DNA from 2 places in the Paenibacillus sp. S-38 genome. Region 1 is predicted to be linked to the other one. Evidence: predicted binding sites of a transcription regulator. Region 1 holds the regulator's gene; the other holds the start of a gene.
What was found. Region 1 encodes LexA, which represses DNA repair genes until DNA is damaged. Its sites were predicted from a motif close to CGAACATATGTTCG; they were not measured.
Positions count from the first base shown of each region.

Region 2: a site for LexA is predicted at 3,075-3,088, ahead of recA (recombinase RecA). Genes of this name have one in related genera too.

Region 1 covers NZ_CP187970.1:3,325,712-3,341,181, forward strand. The annotation lists gene ACP26L_RS15325 (hypothetical protein) at 130-351, shown strand; gene ACP26L_RS15330 (HAD family hydrolase) at 507-1,199, shown strand; gene ACP26L_RS15335 (AAA family ATPase) at 1,336-2,331, shown strand; gene hflX (GTPase HflX) at 2,328-3,659, shown strand; gene ACP26L_RS15345 (aminotransferase class I/II-fold pyridoxal phosphate-dependent enzyme) at 3,652-4,908, shown strand; gene ACP26L_RS15350 (MerR family transcriptional regulator) at 5,037-5,450, shown strand; gene glnA (type I glutamate--ammonia ligase) at 5,570-6,907, shown strand; gene lexA (transcriptional repressor LexA) at 7,090-7,710, opposite strand; gene ACP26L_RS15365 (LysM peptidoglycan-binding domain-containing protein) at 7,991-8,248, shown strand; gene ACP26L_RS15370 (DUF896 domain-containing protein) at 8,397-8,600, shown strand; gene ACP26L_RS15375 (aldo/keto reductase) at 8,618-9,619, shown strand; gene ACP26L_RS15380 (hypothetical protein) at 9,652-10,149, shown strand; gene ACP26L_RS15385 (HAD family hydrolase) at 10,268-11,062, shown strand; gene ACP26L_RS15390 (1,2-dihydroxy-3-keto-5-methylthiopentene dioxygenase) at 11,204-11,746, opposite strand; gene metH (methionine synthase) at 12,052-15,470, shown strand, end outside.
Region 2 covers NZ_CP187970.1:5,427,205-5,442,674, forward strand. The annotation lists gene rny (ribonuclease Y) at 1-809, opposite strand, end outside; gene ACP26L_RS23790 (RecX family transcriptional regulator) at 1,084-1,833, opposite strand; gene recA (recombinase RecA) at 1,952-3,001, opposite strand; gene ACP26L_RS23800 (competence/damage-inducible protein A) at 3,184-4,431, opposite strand; gene pgsA (CDP-diacylglycerol--glycerol-3-phosphate 3-phosphatidyltransferase) at 4,478-5,056, opposite strand; gene rimO (30S ribosomal protein S12 methylthiotransferase RimO) at 5,056-6,384, opposite strand; gene ACP26L_RS23815 (YajQ family cyclic di-GMP-binding protein) at 6,549-7,040, opposite strand; gene ACP26L_RS23820 (helix-turn-helix domain-containing protein) at 7,179-8,078, opposite strand; gene ACP26L_RS23825 (DUF3388 domain-containing protein) at 8,171-8,950, opposite strand; gene ACP26L_RS23830 (hypothetical protein) at 9,044-9,841, opposite strand; gene ACP26L_RS23835 (DUF3243 domain-containing protein) at 10,045-10,299, opposite strand; gene ymfI (elongation factor P 5-aminopentanone reductase) at 10,377-11,144, opposite strand; gene yfmH (EF-P 5-aminopentanol modification-associated protein YfmH) at 11,128-12,420, opposite strand; gene yfmF (EF-P 5-aminopentanol modification-associated protein YfmF) at 12,423-13,733, opposite strand; gene sleB (spore cortex-lytic enzyme) at 13,820-14,638, opposite strand; gene ACP26L_RS23860 (DNA translocase FtsK) at 14,764-15,470, opposite strand, start outside.

The sequences.
Region 1 (15,470 bases):
TCTCTTCTAGGATGCTGCAGATGTCCCCCGGCTTGCCATGGGAGTTCTTGGCTGAGTGCTAGGGCGGGCGGAGAAGGTACATAATCCGATGGAGAGCGAACCAAGCTACTATCAGGAGGGTGATGCGTCATGAATCAGAAAGAAGTCGAACTCGAGCTGGCCCAGAAATTGTTCAACGGCGAGTTCAAGAAAGAAGACAAGGATGAAGCAGCCCGCCGCAAGCTGCCGGTCAAGACGGAGATCCGGGTGCAGTCGGACGTCGATCCGGTGGCGGAGGAGACGAAGCAGTACCGGAAGATGGCCAAGGAAGTGGACGGACGTTATGATAAGGTAGGCCAGCGAAGTCCGTAACGCTGGGCAGGGGGCCGGCTTTCCGCAGGAGGGTCGGCTGTCTTTTTGGAGATTACAGCCTCTGTGTAAGCCATTTATAATGAAAAAATCACTATCCAATTCCTTCCTCGCTGGTGTACCATACAGTACAGGAAGGAGGCGGACGTGTGATGATTCTGATTCAGGGCATTATATTTGATTTTGACGGGCTGATCCTGGATACGGAGACGCCGGAATTCGAATCGTTCCAGGCGCTGTTCCGCCGCTATGCCTGCGAGCTTACCCTTGATGTCTGGGGCGCATGCATAGGAACGGGACCCGGAGCCTTTGATCCTTACATGCATCTGGAGGAGCTGTACGGTTCGCCGTATGACAAGGAGGAAGCCCGGAGCTGGCGGCGCCGGCTGTACGAGGAGCGGCTAGCTTCCGCAGTGCTGCGGCCCGGGGTGCTCGAGTACCTGCAGTCCGCTCATGAGCTTGGACTTCGGGTGGGGCTGGCCTCCAGCTCGCACAGACCCTGGGTTACAGGCCATCTGGCTGCTCATGGCATACTGGATGCCTTCGAGGTGATCCGCACGGCCGAGGACGTGGCGAAGGTAAAGCCGGATCCGGCGCTGTACCTGCTGGCTCTTGAGGGACTCGGTGTGCCTGCAGGCGCTGCCGTTGCTTTTGAGGACTCGCCCAATGGGGCGCTTGCGGCTAAGCGGGCCGGCTTGTTCTGCGTCACGGTTCCGAATGAGACTACAAGGGCGCTGCCATTCGGCGCGCATGACCTTCGTCTCACTTCGATGGCGGATATGTCTCTAATGGAGGTTATCGCGCGACTGGAGGCTCAGAGCGGACAGGGCGGCAGTACGAAGATTGGCTGAGATGAACGGGTTGAGGCGCTTTTTGATTTTGGCGGCGGGGCCGATTACAATGGACACAAAGAATTAAGTCACAATCCGTCCCTCATGTGCGTATACATTAACACTTGAACCATGACGAGAATGGAGAGTGAAGCACATGAGCGGCCCAACGCAGCCAGGATCGGACGGAATTCAGATTACGAAGAATGCGCGGCAGATCTCGGTCGTTCTGCGCAGCCCGGAGCCGGCTGCCGCGCTGGCGGCCGCCGCGCCGAGGTTTCAAGGCAAGCCGCTGACCCAGCAGGGCCAGTTCGGCGAGATTATGAAGGAGCTCGACAAGATGGTGGGCCTCGACCACGTCAAAGAGCTGGTATTCGAAATTTATGCGCTGTTACGTGTGGCCAGCATGCGGGCGGAAGCAGGCTTGACGGCAAACACGCAGGTCTATCATATGGTATTCCGCGGGAACCCGGGGACGGGCAAGACGACGGTCGCCCGCCTGATTGCCAAGCTGATGCAGACGATGGGGGTGCTCACCAAGGGACACCTGATTGAAGTGGAAAGGGCGGACCTTGTGGGCGAATATATCGGCCATACGGCACTGAAGACGAGGGAGCTCGTCAAGAAGGCGATGGGCGGCATCCTGTTCATCGACGAAGCGTACAGCCTGGCCCGCGGCGGTGAGAAAGATTTCGGCAAAGAAGCCATCGATACGCTCGTCAAGGCGATGGAAGATCACAAAAACGGATTTATCCTAATCTTAGCCGGGTATTCAGAAGAGATGGAACTTTTCCTGCAAACCAATCCCGGACTGCCTTCCCGGTTTCCGATCCAGCTCGATTTTCCGGATTATACGGTGGACCAGCTGATGGAGATCGCCGAAGGGATGATCAAGGAACGGGAATATTCGCTGACCCCGGCCACGGAGGCGCGGATCCGGCAGCAGATCATGTTCGAGAAGGGGCAGATGGACATCGCCTTCAGCAATGCGCGCTACGTCCGCAACCTGATCGAGAAGGCGCTGCGCAGCCATGCCGTGCGGCTGCTCAACCAGACGAACATGCAGCCGTCGAAGCAGGATCTGATGGTCATCCGCCCGGAAGATGTGAAAACGGAGCGCAGGACAGCAAAGGAGAGTATGAGATTTCCATGAGACAAACGACGCATGAAGTAACAACGGAATTGGATGATCGTGCGATCCTCGTTTCCCTTGTCACGCAGGAGCAAAAAAGGCAGGATGCCTACGATCCGGAATACTCGCTTGCAGAGCTCATCGCCCTGGCCGAAACGGCTCAGGTGGAGGTGCTCGGCACGCTGACGCAAAATAAGGAGTATGCCGACTCCAAGTGGTTTATCGGCAAAGGTAAGGCGGAAGAGCTGAAGGAGATGCTTCTGGAGACCGGCGCCAATACGGCGATCTTCGATCAGGAGCTCTCCGGCGCACAGGTGCGCAACCTGGAGACGTATCTCGACGTCAAAATCATCGACCGCACACAGCTTATTCTGGATATCTTTGCACAGCGCGCACGCACGCGCGAGGGGATTATCCAGGTCGAGCTCGCCCAGCTGAGCTACCTGCTGCCGCGGCTCTCCGGCCACGGCAAGAACCTGTCCCGTCTCGGGGGCGGAATCGGTACCCGGGGTCCGGGTGAGACGAAGCTCGAGACGGACCGCCGGCATATCCGCGACCGCATTGCGGAGCTGAAGCGCCAGCTGGCCGAGACCGTACGCCACCGCACGCTGCACCGCGAGCGCCGCAAGAAGTCCGGCGTGTTCCAGGTCGCGCTGGTCGGCTACACGAACGCCGGCAAATCGACGCTTCTCCGCCAGCTGACCGCGGCGGACGTCTACGTCGAGAACCAGCTGTTCGCCACGCTGGACCCGACTTCCCGCCAGCTCAAGCTGCCAAACGGTGTAGAGATTGTGCTGACGGACACGGTCGGTTTTATCCAGAATCTGCCGCATGATCTCGTTGCAGCTTTCCGCGCGACCCTTGAGGAAGCGAACGAAGCGGATCTCATCCTGCACGTGGTGGACAGCTCGACCGAAATGATGCCGATCCAGATGCGGGTCGTGGATCAGGTGCTCGAGGAGCTCGGAGCGCACGGCAAGGACCGCGTAACGATATTCAACAAAATCGATCTCCTGTCCCCGTCCCAAGCGGACATGCTGACGACGGAAGGGGAGTTCCTGCGGGTTTCGGCCTACAATGAAGGGGATTTGAAGCGGCTGGTGGATACGCTGGAAGCCCATTTGGCCGGGGACAGCAAGACCTACCGCATTCCGGCGGACAAAGGGGAGATGATCTCGCTGGTCTACCGTGTCGGCGAGGTGCTTGAGAACGACGTGGACGGTGATGATATGCTGATGACCGTCCGTGTGAACAGTAAGGAATACGACAAAATTGGCTACATGCTTGCTGCATACGACCAGTCGCAGCAGGCGCAGGGAGACAGAGGAGAGAATACGGAGCATGTTTAAGGAGCAGGTGCTCCGCCTGATGGACCGGGCGGAGGAGCAGATACAGGGGAAGCTGAAAGAGATTGACGGGATCATCGACCGCAACCAGTGGAAGGTGATCTCCGCTTTTCAAAAACACAAGGTCAGTGATTTTCATTTTGCCGGGTCGACAGGGTACGGTTATAATGACAGGGGCCGCGAAGTGCTGGATCTCGTGTATGCTGACGTGTTCGGCGCCGAGGCGGCACTGGTGCGGCCGCACTTCGTTTCGGGCACACACACCATCTCAACGGCGCTCTTCGGGGTGCTGAGGCCGGCTGACGGGCTGCTCATGATTACGGGACGGCCGTATGACACCCTGCACAAAGTTATTGGCAAGCCGGGTGATGGGCTTGGCTCGCTGCAGGATTTCGGCATCGGGTATGATGAGGTGCCCCTGCTGGAGGGCGGGAGGCCGGACTACAGCGAGATTGCCCGCCGCATTACACCGCAAACGAAGGTGATCGGTATCCAGCGCTCGCGCGGTTACTCCTGGAGACCCTCATTCACGGTGGAACAAATTGGCGAGATGGTCCATTTCGTGAAGGAAATCCGTTCGGACCTTATCGTGTTTGTGGACAACTGTTACGGTGAGTTTACTGAGCTGCAGGAGCCGACCCAGGTGGGTGCGGACCTTATTGCAGGCTCGCTGATCAAGAACCCCGGTGGGGGTCTTGCGGCATCCGGCGGATACATAGCAGGGAAGTCCAAGTATGTCGAGCTTGCTTCCTACCGCCTGACCGCTCCAGGCATTGGCGGGGAAGTGGGGGCGATGCTGGGGACCACCCGCTCGATCTACCAGGGGCTGTTCCTGGCACCGCATCTTGTCGGACAAGCCGTTAAGGGTTCGGTGTTCGCCGCTTCGGTCTTCGAACAGCTTGGCTTTGTCACGCATCCCCGCTGGCAGGACCCGCGCACGGATCTCATTCAGGCCATCCGTTTCTCCGGTCCTGAGCACCTGATCGCTTTCGTGCAAGGCATCCAGCAGGCCGCTGCGGTGGATTCGCACGTAGTGCCGGAGCCGTGGGACATGCCGGGTTATGAACACCCGGTAATCATGGCCGCAGGCACCTTTATCTCGGGCGGTTCGCTGGAGCTTTCGGCGGATGCGCCGATTCGTGAGCCGTATATCGCCTATATGCAGGGCGGGCTTACCTATTCCCACTGCAAGATGGGCGTGCTGACGGCCCTGCAGAACATGATCGACCGGGGCTTACTGCCGGAAATTTGACAATCGGTCAAAAAAGCGTTTTCTGTAATTTATGCTGACATATGGCATAAACCTAACACAACTTGACACGTTTCACTCCTAAGGTTACAATAGCGGTAAGGTTCCTTCAGCGTTTAGGAGTGATAGGCATGACTGATGAAATACGCAGAAATATGGCGCTTTTTCCGATTGGCATTGTAATGAAGCTGACCGATCTCACCGCCAGACAGATTCGCTATTATGAGCAGCACGAATTGATTATCCCGGCACGCACCGGCGGCAACCAGCGGCTTTATTCCTTCAATGACGTCGAGCGTTTGCTGGAAATTAAAGACTTGATCGAGAAAGGCGTCAACATTGCCGGGATCAAGCAGGTTCTCCTTCCGGTTGACAAGGATTCGGAGGATGCAACCATTCTCAATGAGCAAACGGAAGTCAAGCGTCGGGAGCTCACCGACTCTCAGCTTCACAAAATGCTGAAGCAGCAGCTGCTCGGCGGGGGCAAGCGTCCGAACCAGGTATCATTGATTCAAGGCGAACTCTCGCGCTTTTTCCGCAAGTAAAACGTTCGGCCGGGGCAGCCGCGGTACCGCTTTCTTTTTCGGCTTCGGCCGCAAGGGGTGCCCGGTTACTCCGTTAATATGCATTCCCTGATACATAAGTCTAAGGAGGAGATTACACAGTGTCGGACAAGAACTTTACCAAAGAAGACATTCTGCGCATCGCCAAGGAACAGAACGTCCGCTTTATTCGTCTCCAATTCACGGATTTGCTCGGTACGATCAAGAACGTGGAGATTCCTGTAAGCCAACTGGAGAAGGCGCTGGACAACAAAATGATGTTCGACGGTTCGTCCATCGAAGGTTATGTGCGGATTGAAGAATCCGATATGTACTTATATCCCGATCTTAGTACTTGGGTCGTGTTCCCATGGGTTACGACAGACCGTGTAGCCCGTTTGATCTGTGATATCTACCTGCCGGACGGCCGCCCGTTCCCGGGTGACCCGCGCGGCATTCTGAAAGCGGCGCTGAAGGAAGCCGAAGAGATGGGTTACACGTCCATGAACGTAGGGCCTGAGCCGGAGTTCTTCCTGTTCAAGACCGACGAGAAGGGCAACCCGACGATGGAACTTAACGACCAGGGCGGTTACTTCGACCTGGCGCCTACGGACCTCGGCGAGAACTGCCGACGCGAGATCGTGCTGACGCTCGAGGAGATGGGCTTCGAGATCGAAGCGTCCCACCACGAAGTGGCTCCGGGCCAGCATGAGATCGACTTCAAATACGCCGATGCGATCAAAGCGGCCGACCAGATCCAGACCTTCAAGCTCGTGGTCAAGACGGTGGCCCGCCAGCATGGGCTGCATGCGACGTTCATGCCGAAGCCGCTGTTCGGCGTGAACGGATCCGGCATGCACTGCCACCAGTCGCTGTTCCGCGGTAATGAGAACGCGTTCTACGACGAGAGCGACAAGCTCGGTCTGAGCACGGTGGCCCGCCAGTACATGGCCGGCATTCTGAAGCATGCGCGCTCCTTCGCGGCGATCACGAACCCGACCGTGAACTCGTATAAGCGTTTGGTACCTGGTTACGAGGCACCTTGTTATGTGGCCTGGTCGGCGAGCAACCGCTCCCCGATGATCCGTATACCGGCTTCCCGCGGCCTCAGTACGCGTGTTGAAGTGCGCAACCCCGATCCGGCTGCGAACCCTTATCTCGCGCTGGCGGTCATGCTCAAAGCGGGCCTCGACGGCATCAAGCACAAGATGCAGCTGCCGCCTCCGACAGACCGCAACATCTATGTGATGACCGAAGATGAGCGCGAAGAGCAGGGCATTCCAAGCCTGCCGCTGAACCTGAAGCAGGCGCTTGATGAAATGCTTCGTGATGATGTCATCTGCGATGCGCTCGGCGATCACGCGCTGGCTCACTTCTACGAGCTCAAAGAGATCGAGTGGGACATCTACCGCACCCAAGTTCACGCTTGGGAGCGCGAGCAGTATCTGACACTGTACTAGAACTAAGACAGGCCGTTTGTCCTCCGGGAATTCCCGAAGGATGAACGGCCTTTTTGTTGTTGTTTTGAGGAAAGGGTCCCCTATTGGATTTCTTAGCAGGTAAGATGTTGAGGGCCGCTGCGTTCGAACACAGGGCAAAAAAAATCCGGACACGGCAGGGTGCCGTTCCGGAAGGGGGGCGATCAGTGAATGTTGCGGAATACGCCGATAACTTTGCCGAGGATCGTTACATTCTTAAGCCGGAGAGGCTCCATGGTGGGATTCTCGGGCTGGAGACGGATGTGATCGCGCTCCTTATAGAATGTCTTCACCGTGGCTTCGTCATCCTCAGTCATGGCCACGACAATCTCGCCGTTCGATGCAGTCTGCTGCTGGCGGACGATTACGAAATCGCCGTTGTGAATGCCCGCTTCGATCATACTCTCACCGATAACACTGAGCATGAACACGTTGTTGTCGCCGACATAATGGCTCGGTAGAGGGAAGTAATCCTCAATGTTCTCCGTTGCTGTGATCGGTACGCCAGCGGTAACCCGCCCGATCAGAGGTACATGGGCGACCGATACGGCATAGGCGCCGTCACCGAGAGAACCGTCGAGAATCTCGATGGCGCGGGGCTTGGTCGGGTCGCGGCGGATCAGTCCCTTCTTCTCAAGGCGTTCCAGATGGCCGTGTACAGTAGAGCTGGAGGCGAGTCCGACCGCTTCTCCGATCTCCCTGACGGAAGGGGGATAGCCCTTATCTTTGACTTCATTCTTAATAAACTCCAAGATTGCCTGCTGCCGGGAGGAGATCTTGCTCATGCCATATCACTCCAATTGTTGGTAATCGATTAGTAGAATTATAACACAGAACCGGAGTTCGTACAAACATTAGTTCGAGAAAACCCGTTGACACAAACGTTTGTTCGTGATAAATTGAATCCAGAACGAAAAGAGAACAAATGTTTGGGAGAGGATGTCGGTTATGGTACAGAACACTGCACTGATCGGACGGGCTTCTAATGAGAGTACATATCGCAGACGGGAGCATGCAGCCCGGTCTCAACATAATAATAAGCGAACATACGTACGCTATGCAACGATGGGATTCATTCTGGTTATGCTGCTCGCCCTTCTTGGGGGGCTTTCAGCCTCCCTGTCCGGTCAGGATGCTCACGCAGCCGGCACCTCTCCGGAAGAGCACGAATTCGTGTATGTGCACCAGGGAGATACACTTTGGGCGATTGCGTCTGAATTTGCACCGGATGACGATATCCGCGATTACATAGATAAGATGAAGAAGCTTAACGGATTGAAGTCTTCTTCCCTCCAGACAGGGCAGAAGCTGCTGCTTCCCTAACCGGCTCCTGGAGCCCTTTGGTTTCCTTCCGAACTCTTGACAATCCCTACTTGGAATGTCAAAGTATTAATGATACAAGCCTGCCCGCTGCAGTCGGGATCCGGAGCTGCAAGTGGTGCCTCGGCTTACCAATTTCGGGAGGAACGGCATGAGCGAATCGGAACATGATGTAAGGGTGAAGCGCATTAACGAACTGGCCCGCAAAGCGAAAGCGGAAGGTCTCACGGATGAAGAGATGGACGAACGCAACGAGCTTCGCCGTAAGTATATCGACTCTTTCAAATCCAACCTGCGTACGCAGCTTGAGAATATCAAGTTTGTCGACGAAGAAGAAGGCGAAGGAAAGAACTGAGAGGGGGAAGCTCGTTCATGGAATATCGTGTGCTTGGCAGAAGCGGCATCCTGGTATCCGAACTTTGTCTGGGTACGATGACGTTCGGGAATGCCACGAATGAGCAGGATTCGATCGAAATGATCCATCGGTTCTTGGAACGTGGGGGGAACTTCATCGATACGGCGAACGTTTACGTTGGCGGGAAGTCCGAAGAGATTGTCGGCAAGGCGATCCGCGAGAAGCGCAGCGAAGTGATTCTGGCAACCAAGGTTCGTTTCCCGACCAGTCAGAACATTAACCACGTAGGCCTCTCCCGTAAGCATATTCTCGATGGAGTGGAAGCAAGTCTACGCCGGTTGAATACGGACTATATCGATCTGTACCAGCTGCATGTGTGGGATCAGGTCACGCCGATCGAGGAGACGCTTCGTACCCTCGACGACCTCGTGTCCGCAGGTAAGGTACGGTATATCGGCTGCTCCAATTTCTTGGCTTATCAGCTGATGAAGTCTCTGTCGATCAGTGACTTTAACCGGTATGCGCGGTTTATTTCCATTCAGCCGCAGTACAGCCTGGTCTGCAGGACCATGGACAGAGAGATGATTCCTTTATGCCTGGAAGAGAACGTCGGGATCATCCCTTGGGCGCCGCTGGGGGGCGGATTCCTGACCGGCCGGTATGTCCGCGGTCAAGAACCAACGGAAGGAAGGCTGTCGGCCAAGGCGGGGGAGAGCCGCTGGGAGCTTCGGAATACCGAGAAGAACTTCCGCATTCTTGACGAGGTGGTTTCCGTAGCCGGAGAAGCGGAGAAGACACCCGCTCAGGTTGCCTTGAACTGGCTGATCCATAAGCCGGGCATTACTTCTCCGATCTTCGGAGCGAGTACTCTTGAGCAGTTCGAGGACAATATGGGAGCATTTGGCTGGCAGCTGTCTTCGGAACAGTGGACACGGCTGGACGAGGTCAGTGCCTTGGATGAAGAGTATCCGCAGCGCTTTATCGAGAAGTTCCGCCGGAAGAGTATAGATGAGAGATAAGGGGTTCGGATATGTCGCGTAAGTGGTCACGAATGGTTCGAAAGAACACCAAGGTAACAAATGTTCAGCGTAAGAAGAGCGGACAGGGGCTTATCTCGTCGGACAGTTCATCCGCCGATCAAGCTAAGACATTCCGGGGCCGCAGCTGGGTACTGCCTATGCTGCTTGTGGCTACCGGTGTTTTTTGCTTTATTGCGTTCCGGGGCCAGGCAGCCACGGATAACTTGTATTGGGTAACCGGGGCGAGCTATATCTTTCTTGCCTTCCTGATGTTTTGGGCACGGAGACCGTTCCTGCGCATCGGAGAACATGCGATCACATCCCGCCGCTTTGGGGGAGACCGCAGCCTGAAGGCGGATGATATTCAAGAGATTGCCGTGAACAAGGATTCGATCGTCATCTCCATGAAGGGCAAATCCGCCCGCTGGGCATTCTCACGGATCTACCATCAATTCCCTGTTGAGGAGACCCGGCCGCACTTGGTTGCATTTGCCCAGCGTCATGGCATTGCTCTGCAGCAGGAAGCCTAAGTCCGGGATGACGCATTTGTCTTCCAGGCTTAGCGTTTTGTGCCTTTTTCAATAGAGGCAACGATAAATTGATTGGATACAGAAGAGTTAACTTTATGGGGGAAAGAGGACTGTAGACATGGGAATCAAGGCTGTTCTGTTTGACTTGGACGATACGCTGCTGTGGGATGATCGCAGCGTGCAGGAGGCCTTCCGGGCTACCTGCGAAGAAGCAGCGCGAGTGACCGGTGTCGATCCGGTGAAGCTCGAGGAAGCGGTACGCAAAGAAGCCAGAGCTTTATATGAGTCGTACGAGACCTTCCCGTTCACCAAGATGATCGGGATCAATCCGTTCGAGGGACTCTGGGCAAACTTCACGAGCGGGGAGCAGGAAGAGTTCCGTAAGCTCGAGGCTCTTGCCCCCGGCTACCGGACAGCTTCCTGGACCCGTGGACTTCTCGCACTCGGGATCGATGACGCGGAGCTCGGATACCGTCTTGGCGAGCTGTTCCCTGCGGAACGGCGCAGCCGTCCGATCGTCTACGAAGAAACCTTCGAGGTGCTCGATTCCCTCAAGGGCCGCTACCAGCTTCTGCTGCTGACCAACGGATCGCCCGATCTCCAGAAGGAGAAGCTGGCCGGGGTGCCGCAGCTGGCTCCTTATTTCGATCATATCATCATCTCCGGCGAGTTCGGCCGGGGCAAGCCGAATCCGGCGATCTTTGAGCATGCGGTCAGCTTGCTTGGGATTAAACCGGATGAAGGACTGATGGTGGGCGATAAGCTTACGACCGATATCATGGGCTCGAATGCGATCGGCATGCGCAGCTTGTGGATCAACCGCCATGAACTTACACGCACCGACGAGATTATTCCTGTGCATGAGATCCGTTCCCTGCGAGACATCCAGCCGATTATCGATTCGATCGAGTAGCAGTGCACTTATTCATCGTCCTATCCAAAGCTTCGTCCACTCGGGCGAGGCTTTTTTCCTGTCGTTCGGCTGCAGAGCAAATCAAAAAGCCTCTGCCGAAGCAGAGGCTGATCTGTTACTCAGTGGTGCAAAATCGGCTTATTAAGCCTTTTGGAACGAAGGATCGTCGTAAGGATGAGCAATCCAGCCTTCCGTCTCGATGAAGAGGCGTACGGCTACGATCTTGCGGTTCTCCATCAAAGTGAAGAAATGGGCTTTATGCTCCGGTACGGAGATGACGTCGCCGGCTTCGAGTTCCACATCGAAGTAGCCTACATCGTCGGTGCCCTTGATGATGAAGATGCCCCGGCCAGCCGTAATGGCACGTACTTCATCTTCCGTGTGGGTGTGGACGGACTCAAACTTCTTCAGCAGTTCGTCCAGGTTGGGTGTGGCGTCCGAGAGTGCAATGACATCCCAGGTTTTGTAACCGCGGCGGCCTGCAAGATCACGGATTTCTTCGTCGAAGGTGGAGAGAATCTGTGCTTTTTCTTCGTCGCTCAGAATGAACTTCTCCTGGAGCTCGGCCGGAAGCTTCGCTGCATTCCAATGTTCGTACAGTACCTCTTGCTTATCTAAGAACGCTCTCACATTCTCTTCGCCGGAGATGCGCTCGTTCGTGTTGCGGATGCGGATTTCTGCCATGTCCATCCCTCTTTCTTCAGTTAATGTAAGTATAGATCAGGAAATCTTCTCTCCCTGTATTATAGTGGAATAGGGGGCTTCTGTCGATGATAAAACCGCATAAATCCGATAGGATATGATGAAAAGTTCGTGAAATCGGTTCATTCCTTCCTTTTCATTAAGGACGCTTTCTGATAAACTATGGGTTAAACTATGCGTGAAGGCCGTACAAGCGGCCTCAGCGGGTGCATTACTACAGAGAAATGCAGGACTGTCCTTCCGAGTCGTGAAGGAAGAGGACGGCAGGGGAAGGGGATCAAGCGGTAATGAACAAGCCATCACTGCAGGAGCAGCTGAAGAAAAAAATTATGATCCTGGATGGTGCGATGGGCACCATGATCCAGCAGGAGAATCTGACGGAGGCCGATTTCGGCAGCGAGGACCTTGACGGCTGTAATGAAATTCTCGTTGTTACCCGTCCGGATGTCATCCAGAAAATCCATGAAGCGTACTTTGCCGCCGGTGCGGATATGGTCGAAACAAATACGTTCGGCGCCACAAGCGTTGTTCTGGCGGAGTACGATCTGCAGGATCGCGCCCGGGAGCTGAACTTGGCCGCGGCCAAGCTGGCGATCGAAGCAGCCCATAAATACAGCACGCCGGAGTGGCCGCGCTACGTCGTCGGAGCCATGGGCCCAACGACCAAGACGCTGTCCGTTACGGGAGGCGTGACATTCGACGAGCTCGTCGAATCGTACCAGGAACAGGCCGAGGCCCTGATTGAAGCCGGCGTGGATGCCCTGCTGCTCGAGACCTCGCAGGATACGCTGAACGTGAAGGCGGGCTCCATCGGGATCCGCAATGCGTTCGACAAGCTGGGCGTGAAGCTCCCGCTCATGATCTCTGGCACGATCGAACCGATGGGAACGACGCTCGCGGGGCAGAACATCGAATCGTTCTATGTCTCGCTGGAGCACCTGAACCCGATCTCGTTCGGTCTCAACTGTGCCACCGGCCCGGAGTTCATGCGCGATCATATCCGTACCCTCTCGGAGATTGCAGGTACTGCCGTGTCCTGTTACCCGAACGCCGGATTGCCGGATGAGAACGGCAAGTACCATGAGTCACCGGAATCGCTGGCCATGAAGCTCGCGGGCTTCGCCGAGCAGGGCTGGCTGAACATTGCCGGCGGCTGCTGCGGTACGACGCCGGATCACATCCGGGCCATGGCGGAGACACTGGGCAAGTACGAGCCGCGCAAGCAGGACGGGGTTCACCCGCCGGCCATCTCGGGGATCGAAACCGTCTATGTAGAGCCGGACAACCGGCCGATTATGGTCGGGGAGCGGACGAACATCTCCGGCTCGCGGAAGTTCAAACGGCTGATCAAGGAAGAGAAGTTCGAAGAAGCCTCGGAGGTTGCGCGGACGCAGGTGAAGAACGGCGCCCATATCATCGACATCAATCTGCAGGACACGGATATTGACGAGGCTTATGCCATCAATCAATTCCTTCCTCAGGTTGTCAAGAAGGTCAAAGTGCCGCTGATGATCGACTCCACTTATGACCACATCATCGAGCTGGGGCTCAAATACTCCCAGGGCAAGGCGATCGTCAACTCGATCAACCTCGAGGACGGCGAGTCGAAGTTCGAAGCGATTGTGCCGCTGCTCCATAAGTACGGTGCGGCGGTCGTCATGATTCTCATCGACGAGCGCGGGCAGGCGGTTTCCCGGCAGGCGAAGATGGAAGTTGCCGACCGTGCGTATGAGCTGCTCACGAAGAAGTACGGCATGAAGCCGCAGGATATCATTTTTGACCCGAACATGTTCCCTGTCGGTTCCGGAGATCCGCAGTACATCGGCTCCGCCGTGGAGACGATCGAGGGCATCCGGATGATCAAGGAGAAGTATCCGGAGACGATGACGATTCTCGGCCTCAGCAATATCTCCTTCGGTCTGCCGGATGCCGGCCGTGAGGTACTGAACTCGGTGTACCTCTACCACTGTACCAAAGCCGGGCTCGATTATGCGATCGTCAACACCGAGAAGCTGGAGCGCTACGCTTCCATACCGGAAGAAGAGCGCGCGCTCGCGGAAGAGCTCATTTTCAATACGACGGACGAGACGCTGGCGAAATTCGTCGCCTACTTCCGTGTGAAGAAGGTCGAGAAGAAGGAGAAGATCTCGAACCTGACACTGGAAGAGCGGCTTGCTTCCTATGTTGTCGAGGGAACGAAGGAAGGCCTGATCCCGGACCTGGAGGAAGCGCTGAAGAAGTATGCGCCGCTCGACATCATCAACGGACCGCTGATGAAGGGGATGGAAGAGGTCGGCCGGCTCTTCAACAACAACGAGCTGATCGTCGCCGAGGTGCTCCAGAGCGCCGAGGTCATGAAAGCCTCCGTTGCCCATCTGGAGCAGTACATGGAGAAGGCGGACAGCGCCGTCAAAGGCAAGATTATCCTCGCTACTGTGAAGGGCGATGTTCACGATATCGGCAAAAACCTGGTCGAGATCATCCTTTCCAACAACGGATACAAGATCGTGAACCTCGGCATTAAGGTCCCGCCGGAGCAGCTCATCGAAGCGTACCGCAAAGAGAAGCCTGATGCGATCGGCCTTTCCGGCCTGCTCGTCAAATCGGCGCAGCAAATGGTCGTCACGGCGCAGGATATGAAGAATGCCGGCATCGACGTGCCGATTCTCGTAGGAGGCGCGGCGCTCACCCGCAAGTTCACGAAGACGCGAATCGCACCGGAATACGACGGTATGGTGCTGTACGCCAAGGATGCGATGGACGGCCTTGACATCGCCAACAAGCTTAGCGATCCCGAGCAGCGCCAGGTTCTTATCCGCGAACTGCGGGAGAGCATGGAGTCGGATGTTAAGGAAGCCGGCCGCAAGGATGAGAGCATGCCGGCACTGACCCGCGTCATGACGTCCACGGTAGACCGTACCGTACCGGTTCAGGTGCCGCCGGATCTCGAGCGCCGCGTGCTGCGCGACTATCCGATCTCGCACCTGGTGCCGTACGTCAACATGCAGATGCTGCTCGGACACCATCTTGGACTGAAGGGCAAGGTCGAGAACCTGATTGCCGAGAAGGATCCGAAGGCGCTGCAGCTCAAGGAGACGGTGGATGGCATTCTGGCGGAAGCCCAGCAGGCGGGCATCATCAAGGCGCAGGGGATGTACCGCTTCTTCCCGGCCCAGTCCGACGGCAACGACGTGCTGGTCTACGATCCGCAGGATCCGAGCCGCGTGCTGCAGAAATTCACGTTCCCGCGGCAGGAGAAGGAACCATATCTCTGCCTTGCCGATTATCTCAAGCCGGTAAGCAGCGGCGAGATGGATTATGTGGGCTTCCTGGTCGTGACGGCCGGACACGGCGTCAGCGAGTTGTCGGCCCAGTGGCGCGAGAAGGGCGATTACCTACGCTCCCACGCCCTGCAGGCCGCCGCGCTCGAGATGGCGGAAGGCTTCGCGGAGCGGGTCCATCAGATGATGCGGGATCAGTGGGGCTTCCCGGATCCGGCGGAGATGACGATGGCCGAACGCTTCGGCGCGAAGTACCGCGGACAGCGCTTCTCCTTCGGTTATCCGGCGTGTCCGAACCTCGATGATCAGCAGCAGCTGTTCGAGCTGATGCAGCCGGAAGACATCGGGGTCACGCTGACGGAAGGCAGCATGATGGAGCCGGAGGCTTCGGTATCCGCCATCGTGTTCGCTCACCCGCAGGCGCG
Region 2 (15,470 bases), 2.1 Mb from region 1:
CCGTCCGCGACCAGCTTCTCGAGCGAGGTGCGGGCGATTTCACGGCGAATCGGGTCGAAGCCCGACAGGATGACCGCTTCCGGCGTATCATCGATGATGAGATCGATTCCTGTCAATGTTTCGAGGGCCCGGATGTTGCGGCCTTCACGGCCGATGATCCGGCCCTTCATTTCTTCGTTAGGAAGCGCTACAACGGAAACCGTCGTCTCTGCCACATGATCTGCGGCACAGCGCTGGATCGCCAGCGTGATGATTTCGCGTGCTTTCTTGTCGCCTTCTTCTTTGGCCTGCTGCTCGATTTCCTTAATGAGTTGGGCGGTTTCGTGGCGAACCTCTTGTTCCACGTTTGTCAGGATGATGTTCTTCGCATCCTCCATGGTCAGAGCTGAAATCCGCTCCAGTTCGGAAACCTGATCTTTATAAATCTGATCAATTTGAGCCTGGGTTTCCTCGATTCGCTTCTCTTTGTTGGCGACCTGCTCTTCTTTTTTCTCGAGAGATTCTAATTTTTTATCCAGCGACTCCTCTTTTTGCAACAATCGTCTCTCTTGTCGTTGTGTTTCATTCCGACGTTCACGAATGTCTTTTTCAGCTTCGGTTCTCAGCTTGTGAATCTCGTCTTTCGCTTCGAGAACCGTCTCTTTTTTCAGTGCGTCCGCCTCTTTACGAGCATTTTCCACAATCTGTGCGGCAGCTGATTCAGCACTTGAGATTTTCGCCTCTGCAAGGGACTTGCGGATAAAATAACCGACCCCGAAGCCAAGAGCACCAACTAAGAGAGAAATCAAGATCGTGAGGACTGGGTCCATCCAGTTCACCTCCCTCGTTGTTTCTCCAAGGGGTAAGCTTGGGATAATGTGGTTTTTTAATCCATTCTGCTAGCATGGGATGCCAGGGGCTTTCCATGAACCGGAAGTTCGGGCGCCTCCACGGCTGCTGAAAGCATGCTGCCCACAAGCGGCACATTTCAGAAATAAAGTAAAAATTGGCGATTTTACTTTCGAATCCTCCCTGGGCTGTTAGGGCGGATTCTGGTGTATAATGAATATACATGATTATTTTAGCTTTTGGCAAAGAAGCTTGTCAAGGTGTACTCCAGGGATCCCCGGATTCTTCCAGCTCCTCCCACTCGTTATCCCCTGTGTGCCGGGGAAGATCGCTCAGCACCCGGCTGACAACCGAGCCCGGGTAACCGCGCCGCTGCAAGAATCCTGCGATTTTGCGGCGTGCCTTCACCGGGTCCCTCCGCATTTCGTTCGCATACCGTTTCTCCGCAAGCTGCCGGGCCATCTCATACTCGGTCTCCTCGTCCACCTGGGCGATCGCTTCCTGAATTTCTTCTTTGGCTATGCCCTTCTGCTGAAGCTCCTGCTTGATGAAGTGCCGTCCCTTCTTCTGGGACACGATACGTTGTCTCGTCAGCATCTGCGCGAATTCCGCATCGTTCAGATAGCCCTCACGGCGCAGCCGCTCCACGGTTCCGGAGATGAGCTCCGGCCCATAGCCCTTCAGCTTAAGCCGGCTGCGGATCTCGTGCATCGAACGGAGACGGCTAGACAGCAGGCGGACCGCATCGAGGTAAGCCCGGCTCCTCTCCTCTTCCGACAGAATCCTGACCAAGGTCTCCGTATCGACCTCTGTCCCTTTGAACAGGTGATGACGGATCAGCACGTCTTCATGCACCGAGAGAGCGAACGTTTCATTTATGTAAATGTTGTAGCGGCTCTTCGTGCGCTTCTGCTGTTCCACTTTGGTAATGATCCCGCCTTCGGGCGGGGCCTGCGCTTCGTTCTCTGCCCTTCCATCCGTATTCGTGCCGTTGTTCTCTTCCACGGGATCCCCTCCATCGAAAAAGGCAAAAGCACCTACCCCTTCGGAGTAAAGGTGCTTTTGCCCGGCTTGTAGTGAGCAGCCGGCGCCGTCCAAGATCATGCCTCGGACACGGCAGGTCTTACTGCTCGAACAGTGCCAATTCTTCGTCTTCTTCCTCGTCATCCGTATTCGGGCCGACCACGGCGGTCAGGTTGCTGTTCTCACGGATCTTCTTCTCGATGACCTCAGCCACCTGAGGGTTCTCCTTGAGGAACTGCTTGACGTTCTCACGGCCTTGGCCGAGACGGTCGTTGTTGAAGGAGTACCATGCGCCGCTCTTCTGGATCACATCCATCTCGGTCGCGATATCCACGATGCTGCCTTCACGGGAAATGCCTTCACCGTACATGATGTCGATCTCCGCCTGCTTGAACGGAGGCGCGACTTTGTTCTTGACGACCTTAATCCGCGTGCGGTTACCGACCATGTCGTTCCCCTGCTTGATCGTCTCAATCCGGCGCACGTCCAGACGTACGGAGGAATAGAACTTCAGGGCGCGTCCGCCCGGTGTCGTCTCCGGGTTACCGAACATCACGCCGACCTTCTCACGAAGCTGGTTGATGAAGATCGCAATCGTCTTCGACTTGTTGATCGCACCGGACAGCTTCCGGAGCGCCTGGGACATCAGACGGGCCTGCAGACCGACGTGGGAATCCCCCATCTCGCCTTCAATCTCCGCCTTCGGCACGAGTGCCGCAACGGAGTCGATAACGATAATGTCTACCGCGCCGCTGCGCACCAGAGCCTCGGCGATCTCAAGCGCCTGTTCGCCGGTATCCGGCTGGGAGAGCAGCAGCTCGTCGATGTTGATGCCGAGCTTGCTTGCATACAGAGGATCCAGAGCATGCTCCGCATCGATGAATGCGGCCGTGCCGCCGTTCTTCTGTACTTCCGCGATGGCATGCAGGGCCACCGTCGTCTTACCGGAGGATTCCGGTCCGTAGACTTCGATAATTCTACCGCGCGGAAAGCCGCCGATCCCAAGGGCAATATCCAGGGCCAGGGAACCGCTCGAGATGGTCTCCACCTGCATGTGGGTGGATTCCCCGAGTTTCATGATGGACCCTTTACCGAACTGCTTCTCAATTTGACGGAGGGCGTTCTCCAGTGCTGCGCGACGATCTGCCAAACAAATCACGTCCTTTTTTCATATTAAGTACCACCCGCAGGTGATTTATAAACGAAAGTGCGTTAAGCATTCCCGAACATACATTCGGTCGTGGTGCAAAAGAAAAACCGTAACACGACATTCAGAAATGTTACGGTTCTTCCGTTACAATCTATTATACTTGATTTTCCCTGTGTTAGCAACTAGATTTTGATCTTTTTCCAGAGATGGTAGAGCGCGGTTTTGGAGGCTCGCAGCTTGATCGTCTCCCGGTTGCCGGACAGCTGCAGCATCACCACTTCAGTGTCTGCGCCCCTCTCAGCGATCCCGACATAGACGAGGCCAACGGGCTTCCCCTCGGACTCTGTCGGCCCTGCTACGCCGGTCAGGGAGAGCGCATAATCGGCATCCGCCAGCTTCCTTACGTTCTCGGCGAGCAGCCTCGCCGTCTCTTCGCTGACGGCTCCCGGAGCACCCGGTCCCTCCAGCTGCTCGATGGGCACGCCGAGCACCTTGTTCTTCACCTGGTTCGTGTAGCAGATCACCCCGCCGGCGAACGAGTGGGAGCCGCCGGGTACCGCCGTCAGCAGATCGCTGAGCTGGCCTCCCGTGCAGCTTTCGGCTACCGACAGCGTCTTGTTGGCTGCCGTCAGCAGGCGGAGCACCTCAAGCTCAAGCGTGATATCCTCGGAAGCGTAGACATGGTCCCCGAGCCGGGTACGGATCTCCCGCTCAAGCGGCCACAGCTTCTCCGTTGCTTCCTCCTTCGAAGCGGCCCGCGTCGTCAGGCGAAGCGCCACCTCCCCCTCCTTGGCATAAGGGGCGATCGTAGGGTCGGTCTGGGCCTCGATGAGATCGATCAGGGCGTGCTCGAGGAATGATTCCCCGATACCGGCGAACTTCATCATCGTCGAGAAGAGCGGCTGCACGCTGCCCAGTTTGGCCGTGAGCCACGGAACCACCTGGTTGTCGAACATCGGCTTCATCTCTTTGGGCGGTCCCGGCAGCAGAATATAGTGCGTCCCATCCTGCGTTACGGCGTTGCCTACGGCAAGGCCGGTCTCATTAGCCAGCGGGTCGGTGCCCTCAAGCATATAAGCCTGCCGGATATTGCTCTCCACCATCGTAATCCCGCGGCTGCGGAACATGCCTTCCATATAGTCGTAAGAAGGCTGATGAATCACCAGCTTCCGGCCGAGCACCTCAGCCAGCACGTCCTTCGTCAGATCGTCCTGTGTGGGGCCGAGGCCGCCCGTGCAGATAATCAGATCGGCGCGGGACTTCGCGATGGCCAGGGTCTCTTTGATCCGGTCCGTATTGTCCCCCACGACGGTCTGATAATAGACACCCACCCCTATATCGGCGAGCCCTCTGGATATGTACTGTGCGTTCGTATTGACGATTTGGCCCATCAGCAGCTCGGTACCGACGGCGATAATCTCTGCTTTCATAGTCAGATGGCCTCCGGTTTCGGCGGGATACTTGCCTCCTCCAGCCTTAATCGCTGAAGTTGATTACATGTTTGTTCTTGACGAAATAGTCAATACCCGAATAGATCGTAATGATAGCGGCGATCCAGCTCGCAATCTGGTCGAACGGGAAATGGATCAGCGCAAACGGAAAATTGTTGATGAGCAGTGCGATAATGGCCGTAATCTGGGCCGCTGTCTTCCATTTGCCCCATTTGCTGGCCGCCAGCACCACCCCTTCGAGCAGGGCGATCTGCCGAAGGCCCGTGATCGCAAATTCACGGGAGATGATGACGATGACAATCCAGGCATCAACCTTGTCCATCTCGACGAGCGAGATGAGGACTGCCGAGACCAGCAGCTTATCGGCCAGCGGATCCAGCAGTTTGCCCAGATTCGTGACCAGCTTCCGTTTCCTGGCGATGTACCCGTCCAGCGAGTCGGTGCTCGCCGCCACGATGAAGATCAGGGCGGCGATGATCTGGTTGTAGGTGATGCTGAACTGCTCGATGCGCACATGCGGGAACTTGACGTTGATGAGCAGGAACAGCATGATGATTGGCACCAGAAAGATTCTGGCCAGGGTAATCCGGTTGGCCAGGTTCATTACGCTACGACCTCCCCGGAGAAGTCAAATTCAAAGGAATGGGTGATCTTCACTTTCGCGATGGAGCCGATAGTCAGTTCACTGCCCCCGACGAACACTTCACCGTCAATCTCCGGCGCATCAAACTGCGAACGGCCGACATACACGTCGTTACGCCCGTCGTATTTCTCGATGAGCACGTCGATGACCTGGCCGATCCGTCCGCTCCCCCGGCTGTTTGAGATCTCCCGCTGAATTTCCATGAGAACGTTCGAGCGGTATTCCTTGACCTCATCAGGCACCTGGTCAGGCAGGCGCGAAGCCGGCGTATCCTCTTCCTTCGAATAGGTGAAGACGCCGAGACGGTCGAACTGTACGTCCTGAATGAAGGATTTGAGATTCTCGAAATCCTCTTCGGTCTCGCCGGGGAAGCCGACGATGAGCGAGGTGCGCAGCGACACGCCCGGGATCCGCTCGCGGATCTTCTTGATGAGCTCGCGGGCATCGCGCTGGCGGCCGGGACGGCGCATCCGCTTCAGAATGCTGTCCGAGCTGTGCTGCAGCGGCATGTCGATATACTTGCAGATCTTCGGATTGTCTGCGATGACGTCAATGAGCTCGTCCGTGAAGAAGCCCGGATAAGCATAGTGCAGACGCACCCACTCGATGCCCGGCACCTCACTGACGCGGTTCATCAGCTCGGGAAGCTTGAACCCGTCATAGAGGTCGGTCCCGTAATTGGTGGAATCCTGCGCGATCAGCGAGATTTCCTTCACTCCCTGCGCCGCCAGCTGCTGCACCTCTTCCAGAATGGATTCCATACTGCGGCTGCGGAACTTCCCGCGCATGATCGGGATGGAGCAGAACGTACAGGCATTGTCGCAGCCTTCCGCGATCTTGACGTATGCCGTATAGCGCGGTGTGGTCAGCCTGCGGGGGAGCTTCTGCTCATAATTAAACACCGGGTTGCCTACATAAACCGGCTTGCGCCCGACAAGCGCCTCATCGATGATCTGGTTGATGTTGTGAAAATCTCCGGTGCCAACGATCCCGTCGATCTCCGGCATCTCCTTCAGCAGCTCTTCCTTGTAGCGCTGGGTAAGGCAGCCTGAGACGATCAGCGCCTTCAGGTTCGCGGTCTGCTTAAGCTCCGCCATATCCAGAATCGTATTGACCGATTCCTCCTTGGCCGCATCAATGAACCCGCATGTGTTGACGATAATGATCGTCGCTTCTTCCTTCTCCGAAACCAGTGTGTACCCGCGCTCGTGCACCAGGCCCGACATGATCTCGGAGTCGACCAGGTTCTTCTCGCAGCCGAGTGTAACCACTTTCACTTTCTCCGTCATAACTTTCCTCCAAGCTGTCGCGTTTGCGCTCTATTTCAGGGTCCTGATCATTCACTAGTAAACAATGTAGTACCCAGTATAATATAGGCTCCCAAAAGGTGTCAAAACCGGAAGGAGGAGCCGCCTCGGATGCCCTCTCGGCCGGCCCTCCCCTCCCGATGGCCTTAGCGGAAGTTAATAAACTGCAGGTCCAGCGGCAGGTCCGCCTTGCGCAGCAGCGCCATCACCGCCTGAAGATCATCCTTGCTCTTGCCCGTCACCCGGATCTGGTCGCCTTGAATCTGGCTTTTGACCTTAAGCTTGGAATCGCGGATCATGATGTTGATCTTCTTCGCATTATCCTGATCGACACCCTGCTTCACCTTAATCCGCTGGCGGACGGTGCCGGAAGAAGCGCCTTCAACCTTGCCGTACTCCAGGTTCTTCAGCGAGATGCCTCTCTTCGCCATCTTCGACTGGAGAATATCCAGCACGTTCTGAAGCTTGAAGTCGTCGTCGGACACCACGACAAGCTCCTCCTTGTCGAGAGCGATGCTGCTCTTGCTGCCTTTGAAGTCAAAGCGGGTCGCAATTTCCTTCTCCGCCTGGTTGATCGCGTTGTTCATCTCCTGCATATCCAGCTTCGATACGATATCAAATGAATTCTCACTGCTCATGCTCATGCATCCTTCCTTTACCGTTCAGTTCCATTTTATTTTAACAAAAAAGACACCTTCAGCACAAAACGTCCGTGTGTCTGGGGTGTCTCGGGTGTCTTCTTGGGGGCTGGGCTTCACAACTGACATCGATGCTTGTTAGGAGGTTTTGGCGGCGAAATCAACTTGGATCTTCTTCACATTCGCCACGTCGCCGACCGGCACAGGCGTTCCGTTCACAACCAGATCGACCGCGCTCGCCTTCCCGAAGATCAGGAATGCGGAGGTCGTCAGCTCGTACGTCTTCGTTTCCCCATTCTGGTAAGTCCCCTGGTCCACGGATGTACCACGCTTGCCGCCCTGCATCTCATCCACTTCAAGCCAGCAGGCGTCGCCCTTGATCGTGATCTGGACGGTCAGCTTGTCTGCGCCCGCAACCGTGTAAAAATCAGTCCCGCGCTCGCTCTTCGTCAGCTTGACTTCCACCGCCGGAGCAGGTGTCGGCGCCGGGACAGGAGCCGGGGCGGGAACCGGAGCAGGCGTCTCTCCGGCTGCATTCTGCTGCGCCGCGCTTCCGCCGCCCGCGCCGGCCTGCGGAGTAGCAGGCGCAGGCGTCTGCGGAACCGCGTCATCGGTCAGACGTGCCGGCAGATCCTGGCTTGCCCCGCTTGTTCCGCTGTAATTTTTGCTCACGAAATAGTAGCCGAGGCCAAAGATCAAGACGACAAATGAGATCAGCATCGCGCTCGACGCCCATTTGCTGAACCGCTCGGAGTTTCGGGAGGTCCGCTTGCTTCGGATCGGTTCGATATGCTCAGGCTCGGCGGCCGGAATATCGCTTTGATACATGCTCAGCACTTCGTTCGGATCGAGTCCCACCGCTTCGGCGTAACTCTTTATAAAGGCGCGGACATAAAAATTCCCCGGCAATACTTTGTAATTGCCGTCTTCGATCGCTTCAAGATAACGTTTGCGGATTTTGGTGGTCTCCTGCAAATCTTCGAGCGATATTTTTTTGTCCAAACGGGCTTTCTTCAGAAGCTGGCCTAAATCAGACATGGGGTCACCCCTTCCCTTCATGTTGCCGGGCGGCATCAACTGCCGCCCCATCTATGTTTGATTGGCGTACGGAGCGTCGGTCCGGCTGTGGCTCAGTAGTCGTCGAAACCGCCGGTGAACGTCTCGTAAGAGATCTCTTCCTCTGGATTATTGCGCAGTTCCACAATACAGTCGAAGTGTTCGTATGTATACTGGGACTCGCGGATAAAAATATCCGGATGCTCAATCACTTTGGTCGAAGGCATAGCCATAATCTCCTGCATCAGCGAATGATGCCGCTCGTTGGAACGTAGGGTGGAGACGATGCCGTCGATAATGAACACGTTATTGGCATTCATCTCATCTTCGGACAGCTGGCTCCTTACGGTCTGGCGCAGCAGGGTCGAAGAGACGAAGGTCCACCGCTTGCCGGAGCAGACGCTGCCCGCAATGATTGACTCGGTCTTGCCCACTCGCGGCATCCCGCGCAGCCCGATCACCTGATTGCCTTCGCGCTTGAAGAGCTCTCCGAGGAAGTCGACCAGCAGCCCGAGCTCGTCGCGGGTAAACCGGAAGGTTTTGCGGTCATCGGAGTCCCGTTCGATATAACGGCCATGACGAACGGCCAGAATATCGACCAGTCTCGGCGTACGCAAAGCCGTTATAGTTATATTATCCACTTTTTTGAGCATTTTACCCATCAGCTCAATTTTTTCTTCATCTTTGGTCTGCAGCAGCATGCCGCGGGTCCGGTCTTCGACCCCGTTGATCGTCACGATATTGATATCGAGCATCCCCATTAGGGACGCAATGTCCCCGAGCAGGCCCGGACGGTTCTTATGTATCTTGTACTCCATGTACCACTGCTTGATCTCGCTGGATTCCATCGTCATTGAACTATTGCTCCGTTCTATATGTGATAAGGGTCCCGAATCACTTCTACAATATTCGATAAATTCCTCCCGGGTTAGGGCGGTATATACGGATTAATTTTTGACGATCCTGGCTTCGCTCTCGGAATAAGGCTGAATGCCCGGCGTCCAAGGCTTGCCGTCCATCGCTCCCTGAAGCAGCGTAAGGATGCCGTTCCACTGCAGCTGTACGGTCGTCCCTGCCATGTTCATCACGGGAATCTGCAGGCTGCGCATCCGCTGAACCGCGGCTTCGTCCATCGGTGCGTATACGGCGATCCATGCCGGCCCATGCCGCCGGACCTGATGCTGGAACTGGACGTACCACCCTTCCGCATCGGAGAGCGAGACATATTCCGCCTCCTCGCTGGGCGCCCACTCGCTCGGCACGGGATAGGCCGACGTCGTCACCCACTCAATCGTGCGCCGCGCATTCGTCTGCTCCTTCACCCACGGGTCCCATAGAGCGCGGAACTCCGCGTCCTGCACGAGCTTCATCTGGATATGCTCCCCGGTCAGCTGCACCGTATCGCGCGTCAGTCCGTCGTCAAGCAGCAGCCATTTGTGCTGTGTGACCTGCTGTGCCGCCTCCAGGGCGCTGCGGGCGAGATCATGGCCTGCCACCACAATATAATCGTAATTCCGCGCTCCCGTCCTGGCGATCATCTCCGGCGTCCACGCCGTCTGACTCTCGGCATTCTGCACCCACTCGTAGGACAGATACCTGGTATTCTGCCACTGGGTGAGTGCGGCCTGCAGCGCAGCTTTGTCGGGTTCGGCGAGTGTCGGACCGGTCACGATCAAGAGCGATGCCTTCTTCTCGAGCAGTGCCGGTTCAATGGCCGGAATATGTTTGCCGCAGCCGGAAGCCATGGCCAAAACCCCTAACATACTTACACCGATTACGGCTTTTTGTAACACCCGGGACCATGGTCCGGCTCCGGTTTGGTGATGCCAGATTTCCTGCTTCATTTCATTCATCCTCTATCTCAATCGGTATGCTATTGTTCAGTATACCAGAAAAAAGCAGGAAAAGCCTCCTTGATAGGAGGCTCACAAAATGGCAGCTATAATTATTAGTTGTTCGCTTTGGCCAGTTTCACCATGATGCCGGCCATGACTCTTCTTTCATTCTCGTCAGCAACGTCCCAGAGCTCTTTAAGCACACGCTCTTCCTTGTTCTCCGGGTCGACCTTGTCGGACAGGAACTCACCGATTTGGTAAGCGAGCTTCGAGATGAGCTCCTCGCTCATTCCAGCCTTCTCCGCCTGCTGTACACGCTCACCGAGAAATTCTTTCCAGCGTTCGAACACCTTCAGGACCGTAGCCATGATCGCAACTCCTCCTTGTGCATATAGGTTCATTACAAGCTTACTATTCGCAAAAGAGGCGGTGATTATGCGGTCCGTCAGGTCAGCCACCCGCCGTTCGGCGAGATGATCTGTCCGGTAATATATCCCGATTCGGGAAGCGCGAGAAAGTACACCAGGGAAGCGATCTCATCGGGCTTGCCGAAACGCCCAGCCGGGATGTCGTTCTCCATGGCGGCCTTCTCCTGCTCGTCAAAGCCCGACATCATGAGCGTGTCCACCGCTCCGGGGGCCACGGCATTGACCGTCACGCCGGAGGGTGCCAGCTCCTTGGCCAGCGCCTTGGTGAAGGCGTTGATCCCGCCCTTGGCGGTGGAGTAAGCCACTTCGCACGATGCGCCCGATATCCCCCAGATGGAGGAAACATTGATGATACGGCCGTATTTCTGCGAGATCATCCGCGGCATGAACTGCCGCGTCATGAGGAATGTACCCTTAAGGTTAATTCCCATAATCTCGTCCCACTGTTCTTCCGTCACGTCGGACAGCAGGCCGTAGTGGGAGACGCCTGCATTATTTACGAGAATATCCGGATACATGTCATGCTGCGCCAGCTTGTCCTGCATGCGCTCGATCCCGTCCTTGGAACGGAGGTCCGCCGTAACCGTCAATACCTTGGCCCCCGACTTCATGCAGCTGCGGGCCGTCTCGTTCGCGGCTTCATGCGACTGCAGGTAGTGGATGACCACATTCATTCCGACGGAAGCGAAGCGGCCGGCAATGGCCGCTCCGATCCCCCGGCTGCCTCCGGTTACGAGGACCGTCTGCTCTGTGAACGGCTTGAACCCGTTAGGCCCCTTCTCCACGGCTGGTGACGATCGAGGCGGCTAGACGGCCCCAATCGAAGTGATCGCGGAGGCTGGCATTCACTTCCTGGAGCGTGATTTCTTCATAGACCGGCAAGATGTCGAACAAATCGGAGTCCTTGAACCGGTATTTGGTGAACTCGTTGGCGATCGCCTCGGGCGAATTGAGCTGGCGCAGGAACGCACCGATCTTCTTGCGCTTACTGCGCTCGAAGTCCGCTACGGGAATTCCGGCTGCCTTGACGGCGTCAATCTCTTCCTTGATCCTTGCGATCAGACGTTCAGGGTCCTTCGTATCGCCGCCGATGACCGAGAAGCCGTACCCCTCGGCGATATTGTATTCAGAGCCGAAGTTATCGGAGATGAGCTCTTCGTCATAGAGCTTCTGATAGATCGCGGAGCTCGGGCTCAGGAGCACATCCATCACAATTTTCATTGTGAGCTCGCGCTTCAGCATCTCCCGGCCGCGGCGCGGCTGTCCCGACTCCTTGCACCCGAAGAGGCACTTCGGCAGAGAGACGGGCAGCACGGTCACTTTGCGCTCATTTTTGACCGTATCCGGCTCCTCATCGAAGAAGCGGCGGATCTCCCCTTGCGGCGCGAAGGTCTTGGCCGCCTGGTTGCTGCGGACCAGCTCCATGACTTCCCCGGGATCGACTCCTCCCACGACGAACAGCGACATATTGCTCGGGTGGTAGAACGTACGGTAGCATTCGTAGAGCATATCCTTTGTGATCTCACCGATCGACTCCACCGTTCCGGCAATATCAATATGTACCGGGTGGGTGTGGTACAGCGTTTCGATGAGTCCGAAGTAGGCTCTCCAGTCCGCATTGTCCTCGTACATCTTGATCTCCTGCCCGATGATGCCCTTCTCCTTCTCGACATTCTCGTCCGTAAAGTAAGGGTTCTGCACGAAGTTCAGCAGCGTCGTCAGGTTCTCATGGATATGCTCGGTGGCCGAGAACAGGTACGCTGTCCGGTCGAAGCTCGTAAAGGCATTCGCCGAAGCGCCCTGGGCCGCGAAGACGGAGAAGATGTCTCCTGTCGGCTCCTCGAACATCTTGTGCTCCAGAAAGTGCGCAATGCCGTCCGGCACACGGCGCTCTTCGGCCCCTTCCACCTGGAAGTGGTTGTCGATGGATCCGTACTTGGTCGTAAAGGTGGCATAGGTCTTCTGGAAGCCTTCCTTGGGCAGCACGAACACCGTCAGGCCGTTCGGAAGCTTCTCGGTATAGAGCGTTTCTTTGACATGAGCATAAGGGATCGTCTGCATGCTTATTCGCCCCCCTTGTTATCCCGCAGGAAGTAAACCGTATCGAGCTGTACCGTGCGTGCAAGCTCCTGGATCTGCGCCGGTGTGATGCCCTCCACCGCTTCAATCAAGGACGGAACCGAACGGTCCGCTCCCGAGAGCCGGTTATTGAAATCAAAGGCAATGAGCTCGAACGCCGAATCCTGCAGCTCGCGCAGGTGCCCGGTGATCATCGCTTTGGTCTGCTGCAGCTCGGTTTCGGAGATCTGGCCTTGCTCCATGGCCTGCAGCTGTTCCTTGATGATCTTGACCGCCTTCTCGTAATTGCCGATTTCGATGCCCGACTGGATCGTCAGAATGCCCTTATGACCATCGAGACGTGAAGAGGCATAGTAAGCCAGACTCTCCTTCTCCCGGACATTCGTGAACAGCTTCGAGTGCGGATAGCCGCCAAGAATACCGTTGTACATGAGAGAAGCGGGATAGGATGCATCCCCGTAGGAGGTAGGCACACGCAGGCCCATGTTGAGCTTGCCCTGGTTGACGTCAAGCCGTTCGACGACTTCCTTCACCTGCTGAACCTGGCGGTGCCCCGTCTTCATCGCATAATCTCCGGGCCGACCGCTCCCGCCACCCAGGTCTAGGCTGCGCTCCAGCAGGCCCATCACCTGATCGAGCGTCGTGCTGCCGACGACGTACACATCGATCGGGGAGGACTGCAGCCACTGGCGGTAGCGTTCCGTCAGTCCCGCAGGCTCGATGGCATCCAGCGCCTCTATGCGGCCCAGGGGATGAAGCCGGTACGGTTCCCCCTCGCACATCTCTTCAATGCACCGCTCCGCGGCGTAGCGGATCTTATCGTTCACGATTGATTCGAGCCGTTTGCGCAGAGTCGCCTTCTCGGAATCAATATACTTGGATACGAGCGTACTGCCTTCGAGTGCCGGCCGGGTCAGCGCTTCGCCCACGAACTGCAGCGCGCCTTCCAGCAGCGATTCGGTGCTCGAGACGAACGCATCCTGGATGACATCCATCCGGAACTGGACCATCTGATAATCGCCCCGCTTGTAGACGTCGAAGCCGAAGCCTGCGCCGTACAAGTCATCGAGCCGTTCCCGGAACTGCTTCGTCTCGGGATAAGAACGGCTGCCGCGCCGCAGCACGAAAGGAATGAGCGCCGTGGAGGTTACCGAATCCTCCTGCAATGGACTCCCGATATAAACGGAGACAGCGAACGTTTTGAACTGCTCGGTAGGTAACACATGGACACGCACAGGGCCGAGCGTTCCCCGTTCAAATCGGATCTGCTTCAAAGACGATACAACTCCCCTCATGAATGCTTCTCCTGCCTTCCTGTTATTATATTCCTCCATAAACAGAAGAAGCAACCGCAGTACGCCGGTTACTTCTACCCTAGTGGTTATTTGCAGAAAATATGCTTGCCAATCGTCTTCACCTGCGGCCGGGACCAAATCCACTTCGAGGTCGCCGTAGCCGGATTGAAGTAATAGATGCAGCCGCCGGTCGGATCGGAGCCGTTCAGCGCGTCCTGTACTGCCTTACGAGACTGCTCGTTCGGCGTCAGCCAGATCTGTCCGTCTGCGACGGCCGTGAAGGCGCCGGGCTGGAAGATCACGCCGGAGACGGTGTTCGGGAAGCTCGGATTTTTGACACGGTTCAGGATTACGGCCGCAACGGCAATCTGGCCGATGTAAGGCTCTCCCCGGGCTTCACCGTGCACGGCATTGGCCATGATGTCCAGGTCCTGCTTGGAGAGGCCTAGCTTGGTCGAAGGCGTCATGCCCGACGATTCGATCTTGTAGGATCCGCCTCCGCCGCTTCCGCCGGCGGCTCCTCCACTGCCTGCAGCGGCCTTGCCGCCCTTCACGACCCAAGGGGGCAGATCGGCGGCCGTGGGCTTCCAATCCTTCGTCGCCTCATAGAGCTTCAGCTTGGTCTTGGCACCGGCGACGCCGTCGACCTTCATGCCGAATTCGGACTGGAACCATTTGAGGGACTTCAGCGTATTGTAGCCGAAGTCGCCGTCCACCGTCCCTTTATAAAAACCGAGATGCTTCAGGCGGCCCTGCAGCTCGTAGACGTCCGCGGTACCGGAGGTTCCATAACGAATTTCATTGCCGCTGAAGGTCATCTCCGCACTGAATCGGTGCTTCACTTCGAATCCGGCGAACATCATGAGCACCAAACCGACGGTAATGAAAACCAGACGTTTGTTCATCCGCTTATACTCACCTTTCTCGTTCTCATAATGGCAGCCTGTCTGCTGGTTAGTATGAGAAAGAGAATCGGCTTCTATTCAAATTGGCAGGGATGCATAAGCTTCACAAACATGGGGAAAACAGGCTAGGAGCTCATCCGCATAACCTGATACTGTTCGAGCGACATGAGCACTTCCCTGGGCTTGCTGCCTTCGTACGGGCCGACGACGCCGCGCGCTTCCATCGTATCGATGAGCCGGGCTGCGCGGGTATACCCAACCCGCATCCGACGCTGCAGCAGGGACACGGAAGCCTGCTTCGCCTCAAGAATGATCTGAACCGCCTGATCATAGAGCTCGTCCTCGTACTGGTCCCCGTCGTCCTGCTTCTCTTCGACCATAGGCACCATATCCTCGACGTACTCCGCCTGACCCTGCGTGCGCACATAATTCACTACAGCCTCCACCTCCTGGTCGGAGAGGAACGCGCCCTGCACCCGCACCGGCTTGGAGGCGCCCATCGGCAGGTACAGCATATCCCCGCGGCCAAGCAGCTTCTCCGCGCCCGCGGAATCCAGAATCGTCCGGGAGTCAACCTGCGACGATACGCCGAAGGCAATCCGCGACGGGATATTGGCCTTGATGACGCCCGTGATGACGTCTACGGATGGACGCTGGGTAGCGATGATTAGGTGAATCCCCGCCGCACGGGCCATCTGGGCCAAACGGCAGATCGCATCCTCGACATCGTTTGCAGCGACCATCATGAGATCCGCAAGCTCGTCGACGATCACGACGATATAAGGCAACGGGGCACCCGTCTGCGTCTCCAGCAGCATCGTATTGTAGCCTT